Regions from separate parts of the Kitasatospora misakiensis genome, predicted to be linked through region 1. Evidence: predicted binding sites of a transcription regulator. Region 1 holds the regulator's gene; the other holds the start of a gene.
What was found. The regulator HspR, encoded in region 1, represses chaperone genes until heat shock. The targets are predictions, from matches to a motif close to TTGAGNNNNNNNNNCTCAA.

Region 1 (5,414 bases):
AGTGCCGCATGACGGAGAAGCCGCAGGGTGCCAAGCCCGGCGACGACTCCGCCGCCGAGGAGGCCGCTGTCGACGGCGCTCGGGGCAAGGCGGCCGAGGAGGCCGCCGCGACCGGTGCCGAGGGCGCCGGCTCGGACGACCTCGCCTCGGCCAAGCGCGAGCTGGCCGAGCGCACGGCCGACCTCCAGCGCCTCCAGGCCGAGTACCAGAACTACCGCAAGCGGGTCGAGCGCGACCGGCTGACGGTCCGCGAGATCGCCGTCTCCAACATCCTGGAGTCGCTGATCCCGGTGCTGGACGACATCGGCCGGGCCCGTGAGCACGGCGAGGTGACGGGCGGCTTCAAGTCCGTGGCCGAGTCGCTGGAGACGGTCGTCGCCAAGCTGGGCCTCCAGCAGTTCGGCAAGGAGGGCGAGCCCTTCGACCCGACCATGCACGAGGCGCTGATGCACAGCTACTCGTCGGAGGTCACCGAGGACACCTGCGTCCAGATCCTCCAGCCCGGTTACCGGATCGGCGAGCGGATCATCCGCCCGGCGATGGTCGCGGTCGCGGAGCCCCAGCCGGGCACCCAGACCACGGCCGCCCCGGACGCCGACGCCGCCAAGGGCGGGGAGAAGAAGGACCAGGCCGACGGTGGCTCGGACAGCTGACCAGCGGTGACAGCTGACAACCCTCGCGCTGCGGAGTCGTACGCCGGCCAGTACGGCGGCCGGCTCCGCAGCGCGCTGTCGACGTGCCCCGGCACCAGTGGCCGGGTCCCACCCGTTGACAGCACTGTGACGATGGACCTCGGGAGGTGGCGCCGGCCATGAGCGGCAAGGACTACGTGGAGAAGGACTACTACAAGGTCCTCGGTGTGCCCAAGGACGCCAACGCCACAGAGATCAAGAAGACCTACCGCAAGCTGGCGCGCGAGTTCCACCCCGACGCCAACAAGGGCGACGCCAAGGCCGAGGAGCGGTTCAAGGACATCTCCGAGGCGTACGACGTCCTCTCCGACGAGAAGCGCCGCAAGGAGTACGACGAGGCCCGCAGCCTCTTCGCCAACGGCGGCTTCCGGGCCGGCGGCCCCGGTGGCCCCGGCAGCTACAGCTTCGACTTCGGCGACCTGTTCAGCGGCAGCCAGGGCGGCGGCCAGGGCGGCGGCGGGCTCGGCGACGTCTTCGGCGGGCTGTTCAACCGCGGCGGCCGGCAGGCCCAGCCGCGACGCGGCACCGATGTCGAGACCGAGGTGACGCTCTCCTTCGAGGAGGCCGTCGACGGCGCCACCGTCCCGCTGCGGATGACCAGCCAGGCCCCCTGCCGCCTCTGCAACGGCACCGGCGCCAAGTCCGGCACCACCCCGCGGGTCTGCCCGACCTGTGTCGGCTCCGGCACCGTCAGCCGCGGCCAGGGCGCCTTCGCGCTCTCCGAGCCCTGCCGGGACTGCCGCGGCCGAGGCATGATCGTCGACGACCCGTGCCCCGACTGCCACGGCAGCGGCCGGGCCAGCTCCGCCCGCACCATGCAGGTCCGGATCCCGGCCGGCGTCCAGGACGCCCAGCGGATCCGGCTCAAGGGCAAGGGCGCCCAGGGCGAGCGCGGCGGCCAGCCCGGCGACCTCTACGTCACCGTGCACGTCGACCCGCACCCCGTCTTCGGCCGCAAGGGCGACAACCTGACCGTGACCGTCCCGGTCAGCTTCCCCGAGGCCGCCCTCGGCGGCACCATCGAGGTGCCGACCCTGAACGGCCCGTCGGTGAAGCTCAAGCTGCCCCCGGGCAGCGCGAACGGCCTGACCCTGCGGGCCCGTGGCAAGGGCGCCACCCGCAAGGACGGCACCCGCGGCGACCTCCTCGTCACCGTGGAGGTCGTGGTGCCCCAGAACGTCACCGGCGACGCGCTGGCCGCCCTGGAGCAGTACCGCGAGGCGACCGCCTCCGACGACCCACGAGCCGCCCTCTTCAGAGCGGCGAAGGGAGCGTGACGACCAGATGATCCCCGACGAACCCATCGGCCCCGGTCTCGGCGACGGTCTGCCCGGTGGCGGCGCCCGCCGCGCCCCCCGCCGGACCGCGCCGCAGCCCCAGTACGTGCTCACCGAGGAGACCCCGGTCTACGTGATCTCGGTGGCCGCCGAGCTCTCCGGGCTGCACCCGCAGACCCTCCGTCAGTACGACCGGCTCGGCCTGGTCTGCCCGGACCGCACCGCCGGCCGTGGGCGCCGCTACTCCGCGCGCGACATCCAGCAGTTGCGCGAGGTCCAGCGGCTCTCCCAGGACGAGGGCATCAACCTGGCGGGCATCAAGCGGATCATCGAGCTGGAGAACCAGGTCGCCGCCCTCCAGGCCCGCGTCTCCGAGCTGGTCGACTCCCTGGAGGGCGCCGCCACCGCCCTCCAGCAGCGCGAGGCCACCATCCACGCCTCGTACCGCCGCGACCTCGTCCCGTACCAGCCGCCCACCCCCCACTCCAGCGCCCTCGTGGTCTGGCGCCCCAAGCGCTGAGCCCCGCCGGATCTCGCCGCCGGATCCCCGGCCCCGCGCTCTGTACGCCGCTGTCGGCACCCCGTCCATCGAGGGGTGCCGACAGCTGCGCGTCATGCGTAGAGTGCTCACCGGTGAACTCGCGCCCGACTGCGGCCATCGAACAAGGATCCTGACGAGCGCCCTGTCACAGGGGGTCGTCGCCGTCGGGCCGGGACGGTTGAAAGGTCGCAGATGAACGCTACGAGTGGGACGGAGCCTGGGGGAGCGTCCACGAGCATCCTCTCCGAGGAGGCGCGCACGCTCTACCTCCGAGCGGTGGCGAACGGGGGCCGGCTGGCCTCGACCGATCCCAGCATCGCCGTGCCCCGCGCCGAACTCCTCGAGTTCGGCCTGCTGATTCCCGACGTCGACGACCCGTCGACGATGACGGTCGCCGATCCCTCCCGGATAGCCGGACGCCTGGTCGGCCAGTGGCAGGAACAGGCCCTGCATCTCCTGATGAGGTCCTCGGCCGCTCCGAAGGCGTTCCAGGACCTCTCGCACGCCTATGGCTCGATGAACCACAGAACCGAGCCCGGCGGTCCCATCGAATACGCGCTCGGCGTTCCGGAAATCAACCAGCAGATCGAATCCCTGGTGGAGAACGCGGCAAAGGAAGTGCTCACCGCACAACCCGGCGGAAGCCGCCCGCTGGCCATCATTCAGCGAATTGTGGAACGCGACATCGCGTTGTTGCACAGGGGCGTCCAGCGGCGGACCATTTACCAACCGAGCGCCCGTTATGCGGCTCCCACCCGGCAATACGTCGAGCGGATCACCGAGCACGGCGCCGAGGTCAGGACGCTCGCCGAACCCTTCAAACGCCTCATCATCGTCGACCGCGAGGTCGCGGTGATCCCGGCGCAGGACGACAACGCGAAAGCGGCCATAGTCCGGGACCCCGCGGTGATCAGCTACCTGATCGACTCGTTCGAGGGCCTGTGGATACGCTCGATACCCTTCCCCGGGGCGACCGAGGTGCCCCAGGAGGTCATCTCACGCCTGCGCACGAAGATCCTCCGCATGATGATCCAGGGCGTGGGGCACCGCGTGATCGCCCGGAGCCTCGGCATCAGCGAGCGGACGCTCGCCCGGCACATCGCGGAGTTCCGCGAGGAGTACGACTCCGAGACGCTCTTCCAGCTGGGCTGGCGGATGGCTCAGCACCCACCGCACCTCATCGCGGCGGACGACGCGTCATTCCCGGGGCTGGAGGGCGGCGATCCGGTTCACCAGCCCCAGTCCTGAATGGGCTGCGGCGCGGCCGGCACGACGGCGGCCGTCGTGTTCGGGGCCGGGGCGCTCCAACCCCAGTCGTTGGCCATGGCCTGCGAGGTCGCGACGGCACCGCCCTCGCGGTGCTGCGTCTGCCAGCCCCAGTCCTCGGGAGAAGACACCATCGGGACCGCAGCAGTGATCGCGACCACCGCCAAGGCACGGATCAGGATGCGCGGTGCACGACGCATGTCACGACTCCTTGTCATGTATCTGCTATAACCGACCATGTCCATGAGTGGACCCGTACGGTCCGGTGGTGCGGCGAAGCGTGTGGGAGATGCGCAAGACATCAAAGCCTGCGCAGCCCTGCCTGTGCAAACATTTGTCCACTCCTGGGACTGTCATCCTGATGCCAGGCAGAAATATGACACTCCCTGCCGAAACCCATGGCGTGAACCTGCCCGCCAGAGGTGGTCACGGTGTCATCTGTCTGCCAGACACGGAGATGACACCCTTCACACGTGGACTGTCGCCCGCCTCACCCGAGACGATCAGTGCACACCCCATCAACCATGCGCCGGGCAGCACCAGCGTTCCGCACCGCGGCCGGACCACGGGCCCTATCGCACCGCCGTCAGCTTCAGTCGTGCGAGGCCCTCCTCCAACACCACATCGTCCAGGGGGACTTGAAAAATTCTCCTGGTCGGTCATTCCCCCGGAGTCGACAATGACCGAGCCCTACCTGCGTCACCACGACAGCCAGGCCCATGAGGGTCGGCGTGCACGAGTCTTCCTGGCCGCGCCGCTGATGCGGTTGACCGGGCCGGCCGACAGTGTGGTGACGCTCGCCAGCCGGACGCGGCTGACGACCCTGCGCACCACCCTCCTCCGTAGTGGCGCCGCCGTGTACAGCGCCCACCACAGCGACGCCTGGACCGTCGCCGGGCGCGCCCCCGAGCCCCGGGTGCCCTCGGACTTCCGCGCGCTGCAGTCCGCCGACCTGGTCTTCGCCTACGTGGGCGCGCCGCTCTCCGCCGGCGTCAGCCTGGAGCTGGGCTGGGCGTCGGCGCTGCGCAAGCCGATCGTCCTGCTCGTCGACGAGGCCATCACCCACAACCCGCTGATCGCCACCATCGAGCAGGTCGCCCCCGTCCTGCCGCTGGTCTTCGACGACACCTGGTCCCAGGAGGCGCTCCACCACACCGTGGAGACCGCCCTCGACTGGGCCGGTATGGCGCTCTCCCTGCGCGAGGGCTTCTGGACCGCCCCCGGCGAGCAGTTCACCGTCCCCCGTCAGCAGCCCCCGGCCGTCGGTCCGGCCGGCTACTGGCCCACCGGCGCGGCCACCGGCTGACCGCGGTTCAGGCACCGGGTTCCCCCGCCCGGGCCCCCGCGGGGTCGACGCGCCCAACCGGCCTGTGCTCCCGCCCGGTCCAACCGGCCGGGAGCACAGGCCGGTTGACGTTTCCGCCGACCGCCGGCGCCGCGCGGTCGGCGGTCGGCGACCGGCCGGGTCAGCCGTCACCGCGGTCGGCGGTCGGCAACCGGCGGGGTCAGCCGTCACCGCGGTCGCCCCGCATCATCCAGCCGAGCTGAAAGAGGGTCTGGGCGCCGTAGCGGTCGCGCAGGCGGGAGATGTGCGCGGCGACGGTGCGTTCGCTCAGGCCCAGGCGGGTGGCGACGGCG
Region 2 (5,414 bases), on a different contig from region 1:
CGGGCCGCGATGGACTCGGCGATGGTGGGCTCGTCCTCCACCACCAGCACTCTGCGCTGGCTGCTCACCGTGCCGCCGGTGCTCTGGTTGTCCTGCTGAATTTCTGTCACGGTCACGCCACCGCCCCCAGGGCTGCGGGCCGGCCACCTGTGGGGATGGCGAAGGCTCCGCTTCGTAGTCTTGTTCCGTCGTGGACTGTGCCGGGTCCGCCGTCCCGTCGCGTGCGCGGGGTCCGGCGAGGGCGTGTGCCGCTCTCCGTCTCCCGTGCACCTCGCAGCGTACGGACAGCGGGCGATTCCCGGCAGGTGGACCGGACATTTCCGGCCCACGAACCGGCCTGTCAAGCCGGTTGTCGGGCCCACCGGAAGGTGGGCACGGGCCGATACCTTACCCGGCGTTTTTTCACTGTGTAACGGTACGTATGCACCTGAGTTGACGCCAAGCCGCCGGTCAGGGGGGATGGGGGTGTGAAGGAGGAGGGTAGGTCCGTACCAATTCGGGGCCGGTCAAACCCCGGATTCTCACGGCGTTCTCCCAGCCGGCTCCCAGACACCGGACGTACCGTGGCCACGACAAATCGCGGAGGGTGGGACTTTCGGTACGCGCCGGTACGTTGGACGCACGCGGGGTGACGGCTGCGAGCGGTGGAGCGGAGGCGACATGACGGATCGGCAGGCGTACGCCGGGCGTGGCGGGCCGCCGTACGGGATGTACCGGCTCGGCCTGCGGGCCGGCGTGGTCGACCGGGCGCTGGCGTGGGTGCCGACCCCGCGGCGCAATCCCTTCGCGCTCGGCTACCTCGCCGTGGTCGGCGCGACCACCACCTTCGCCGGGCTGGCCGACCCGGAGCTCGTGCTCCGGCTCCAGGAGGCCTCCAGTTCGGACGGGCACAACCTGTTGCAGCACCCGCTGCGCGCGCTGCTGTTCAGCGGCTTCTGGGTGGCCGGCCCGGTCTGGATCCCCTATCTGTGGGCCTTCGCCTTCACCGTCGCGCCGCTGGAGCGCCGGGTCGGCCCCGCCCGGGCGGCGGCCGTCTTCGCCGCCGGGCACGTCACCGCCACCCTGCTCTCCCAGGGCGTGGTCGTCGTCGGGGTGGAGACCGGGCGGCTGGAGCCGGCCGCGATGGACCACCTGGACATCGGGGTCAGCTACGGCGTGCTGGCCAGCCTCGGCGCGCTGGCCGGGCTGCTCCGGCCGGCCGGGCGGGCGGCGGTGCTCGCGCCGGCCGCGGCCATGATCGCCGACCAGATCGCCACCGACCGGGACCTCGTCACCGGGGTCGGCCACCCGGCGGCGCTGCTGGTCGGGGTGGCGCTGTGGCGGTGGCTGCGCCGCTGGGACGGGCACCGGCCGCGCCGCACCCGGGTCGGACTGCCCGCCGAGCGCTCCCGGCCCGCGGCGGCGCCCGGGTCCGCGCGCGGGCGCGGGCGGACCGCGGTGCTGGACCGGTTCTGACGGCGCCGGACCGGTTCCGACGGCGGCCGGCCGGCTCCCGGCCCGCTCCCGGCTGGCTCCCGGCCCGCGTCGAGGCCCCTTTTTGACAGGCCCGCCGGGGCCCCCTCGCGTTCGCTCACGGCGAACGGTGGACGGGGAACATCCGGCGCCCGCCGAGCCTTTAGTCAGATCGACTCAAGTTCACTGACTGGGGAGAGATCATGGCATCGACGTCCACACCGCTCACCCTGCCCGTGCTGCCGCTCGACGACGAGGTCGTCCTGCCGGGCATGGTCGTGCCGCTGGACCTGCAGGACACCGAGGTCCGCGCCGCCGTCGAGGCCGCGCGCGCCGCCGCCACCGGCAGCACCGGCAAGCCCCAGGTCCTGCTGGTCCCGCGGGTGGACGGCTCGTACGCGGCGGCCGGCACCCTCGCCACCGTCGAGCAGGTCGGCCGGCTGGCCGACGGCGACCCGGCCGCGCTGGTCCGCGCCGTCCGCCGGGTGCGCATCGGCGTCGGCACCACCGGGCCCGGCGCCGCGCTCTGGGTGGAGACCACGCCGTTCCGGGAGTCCTCGGTCGGCACCCCGGTGGCCGGCCGGGCCGCCGAGCTGGTCAAGGAGTACAAGAGCCTCTCCACCCAGTGGCTGCGCCGGCGCGGCGCCTGGCAGATCGTCGACCGGGTGGCCGCCATCGAGGGCGTCGGCGAGCTCGCCGACAACATCGGCTACGCGCCCTTCGTCACCGCCGAGCAGAAGCTCAAGGTGCTGCTGGAGGCCGACCAGGTCGCCCGACTGGAGTACGCGCTCGGCCTGCTCCGCGACCACCTCGCGGAGGAGGAGGTCAACGACACCATCCGCAAGGACGTCGAGGAGGGCGTGGCCAAGCAGCAGAAGGAGTTCCTGCTCCGCCGCCAGCTGGAGGCCGTCCGCAAGGAGCTGGCCGAGCTGAACGGCGACCCGGCCGACGAGGAGGGCGACTACCGCGCCCGGGTCGAGGCCGCCGACCTGCCGGCGGCGGTCCGCGAGGCCGCCCTCAAGGAGGTCGACAAGCTGGAGCGGGCCAGCGACCAGTCGCCCGAGGGCTCCTGGATCCGCACCTGGCTGGACACCGTCCTGGAGCTGCCCTGGAGCGAGCGCACCGAGGACTCCTACGACATCGCCGGCGCCCGCGCGGTGCTGGACGCCGACCACGCCGGCCTGACCGACGTGAAGGAGCGCATCGTCGAGTACCTGGCCGTCCGCAAGCGCCGGGCCGAGCAGGGGTTCGGGCAGGTCGGCGGGCATCAGGAGGGGCAGGGCGAAGCCCTTCCCAAGAAGGGTGGCGGCGGGCGACGGGCGGGCGGGGCGGTGCTCGCGCTGGTCGGCCCGCCCGGGGTCGGCAAGACCTCGCTCGGCGAGTCGGTGGCCCGCGCCATGGGCCGCAACTTCGTCCGGGTCGCGCTCGGCGGCGTCCGGGACGAGGCGGAGATCCGCGGCCACCGGCGCACCTACGTCGGCGCGCTGCCCGGCCGGCTGGTCCGCGCCATCAAGGAGGCCGGCTCGATGAACCCGGTCGTCCTGCTGGACGAGATCGACAAGGTCGGCTCCGACTACCGGGGCGACCCGGCGGCCGCCCTCCTGGAGGTGCTCGACCCGGCACAGAACCACACCTTCCGGGACCACTACCTGGAGGTCGAGCTGGACCTCTCCGACGTGGTCTTCCTCGCCACCGCCAACGTGCTGGAGGCCATCCCCGAGCCGCTGCTCGACCGGATGGAGCTGGTCCGCCTGGACGGCTACACCGAGGACGAGAAGGTCGTCATCGCCCGCGACCACCTGCTCCCGCGCCAGCTGGAGAAGGCCGGGCTCAAGGGCGAGGAGGTCGCGGTCGACGAGCCGGCGCTGCGGAAGCTGGCCGGCGAGTACACCCGCGAGGCCGGCGTCCGCAACCTCGAACGGTCGATCGCCCGGGTGCTGCGCAAGATCGCCGCACAGAGCGAGCTGGGCGAGCGCGAGCTGCCCGCCGCGGTCGGCGCCGAGGACCTGCGCGCCCTGATCGGCCGGCCGCACCACGTCCCGGAGGCGGCCCAGGAGCCCGCCGAGCGGCGCACCGCGGTGCCCGGCGTGGCCACCGGCCTGGCGGTCACCGGGGCCGGCGGCGACGTCCTCTTCATCGAGGCCTCGCTCGCCGACGCCGAGACCGGCGGCACCGGGCTGACCCTGACCGGCCAGCTGGGCGACGTCATGAAGGAGTCCGCGCACATCGCGCTCTCCTACCTGCGCTCGCGCGGCGCCGAGCTGGAGCTGCCGGTCACCTCGCTGCGCGACCGCGGCGTGCACCTGCACATCCCGGCCGGCGCCATCCCCAAGGACGGTCCGAGCGCCGGCATCACCATGACCACGGCGCTGGCCTCGCTGCTCTCCGGGCGCAAGGTGCGCACGGACGTGGCGATGACCGGTGAGGTGTCGCTGACCGGGCGGGTGCTGCCGATCGGCGGGGTGAAGCAGAAGCTGCTCGCCGCCGACCGGGCCGGGGTCACCACGGTGATCATCCCGCGGCGCAACGAGCCCGACCTGGACGACGTCCCGGCCGAGGTGCTGGAGCGGCTGACCGTGCACCCGGTCGCGGACGTCCGGGAGGTGCTGAAGCTGGCCCTGGAGCCGGCCGAGGTGCTGGCCGCCGTCGCCTGACCCGGCGGGGGCGGGGGCCGCGGCCCGACCCGTCCGGTGTCATCCGGTCCCGTCCCGTCCGGTTCGCCGGACGGGACGGGCTCCGTGCTCCGTGCCAGACTGCGAAGGGTGCCCTCCCTCACCCAGCGCGTCCTGGCCCGGGTGCCGGTCCGGCTCCGCCCGGCCCTGGTCCGGCACCGGCGGCTGGTGAAGTTCCTGCTGATCGGCAACGGCTGCTTCGCGCTGACCGTGCTGATCAACTACGGGCTGCGGTTCACCGTGCTGGAGCGCAAGCCGGTGGCGGCGCTCACCCTGGCCACCGTGGTGGCCACCACCGTCTCCTACGTACTCAACCGGCGGTGGTGCTTCCGCTCCGCCTGGCGGCGGCGCGAACCGCTGCTCTTCGTCCTGGTGAGCGCCGTCGCGATCGCCGTCAACGACCTGCCGCTGATCGCCTCCCGCTACCTGCTGAACCTGCGCGAGCCCTGGGTCGGCCCGGTCGCCCAGGAGGTGGCCGACTTCCTGAGCGGGATGGTGCTGGGCACCTTCGTGGCGATGCTGTTCCGCTTCTGGGCCATGCAACGCTGGGTCTTCACCGGGCGGGGCGGAGCGGAGCCGCTCCCACCGGGACCGGCGGTCCTGGGCTCACAGGTGCGGTCAGTGGAAGCCGGAGCGGGTGAGGGCGATGCGTGAGACGGACGGCTTCGGGACGGGGCCGGCGAGCCAGCAGGGGATGCGCCGGGCCAATCTGGCGCTGGTGCTCGGCGTCATCGCGAGCGCCGCGCGCTCCCGCGCCGAGGTGGCCGCCGAGACCGGGCTGACCAGGGCCGCGGTCTCCTCGCTCACCGAGGAGCTGATCGCGGCCGGGCTGGTGGTCGCGGAGGGCCCGGCCGCGCCCAGCGGCAAGGTCGGCCGGCCCGGCACCGCGCTCGGCCTCAACCGGAACGGCCTCGGCGGCCTCGGCGCCGAGATCGGGGTGGAGCACCTGGGCGCCTGCGTGGTCGACCTGCGCGGGGAGGTCCGCGCCTGGCGCCGCCAGGAGGTCCGCAACCGGGACCGGCGGCCCGCCGCCGTCATGGCCGACCTCGCCGCACTGCTCCACCGGGCCACCACCGAGTCCGGACTGCGCCCGGCCGGGCTGACGCTGGCGGTGCCCGGACTCGTCGGGGCCGACGGCGCGCTGCTCCAGCGGGCCGCCAACCTGGGCTGGCAGGACGTGCCGCTCGCCGCCGAACTGCGGCTCGCGCTGCGCGCCGCCGACGCCGGGGAACTCGCCGAACTGCCGCTGCGGGCCGACAACGAGGCCAACCTCGGCGGCCTCGCCGAGCT

Region 2: the regulator HspR is predicted to act here: its motif matches at 1,615-1,633, upstream of lon (endopeptidase La).

What each region holds. Positions count from the first base shown of each region.
Region 1 is NZ_JBHSOF010000036.1:17,877-23,290, reverse strand. Features, by position in the region: gene dnaK (molecular chaperone DnaK) at 1-12, shown strand, start outside; gene grpE (nucleotide exchange factor GrpE) at 9-653, shown strand; gene dnaJ (molecular chaperone DnaJ) at 812-1,969, shown strand; gene ACFP3U_RS24500 (heat shock protein transcriptional repressor HspR) at 1,977-2,489, shown strand; gene ACFP3U_RS24495 (hypothetical protein) at 2,787-3,758, shown strand; gene ACFP3U_RS24490 (hypothetical protein) at 3,740-3,976, opposite strand; gene ACFP3U_RS24485 (hypothetical protein) at 4,456-5,082, shown strand; gene ACFP3U_RS24480 (LuxR C-terminal-related transcriptional regulator) at 5,282-5,414, opposite strand, start outside.
Region 2 is NZ_JBHSOF010000004.1:218,009-223,422, forward strand. Features, by position in the region: gene ACFP3U_RS06030 (response regulator transcription factor) at 1-110, opposite strand, end outside; gene ACFP3U_RS06035 (rhomboid-like protein) at 661-1,455, shown strand; gene lon (endopeptidase La) at 1,656-4,106, shown strand; gene ACFP3U_RS06045 (GtrA family protein) at 4,215-4,778, shown strand; gene ACFP3U_RS06050 (ROK family protein) at 4,771-5,414, shown strand, end outside.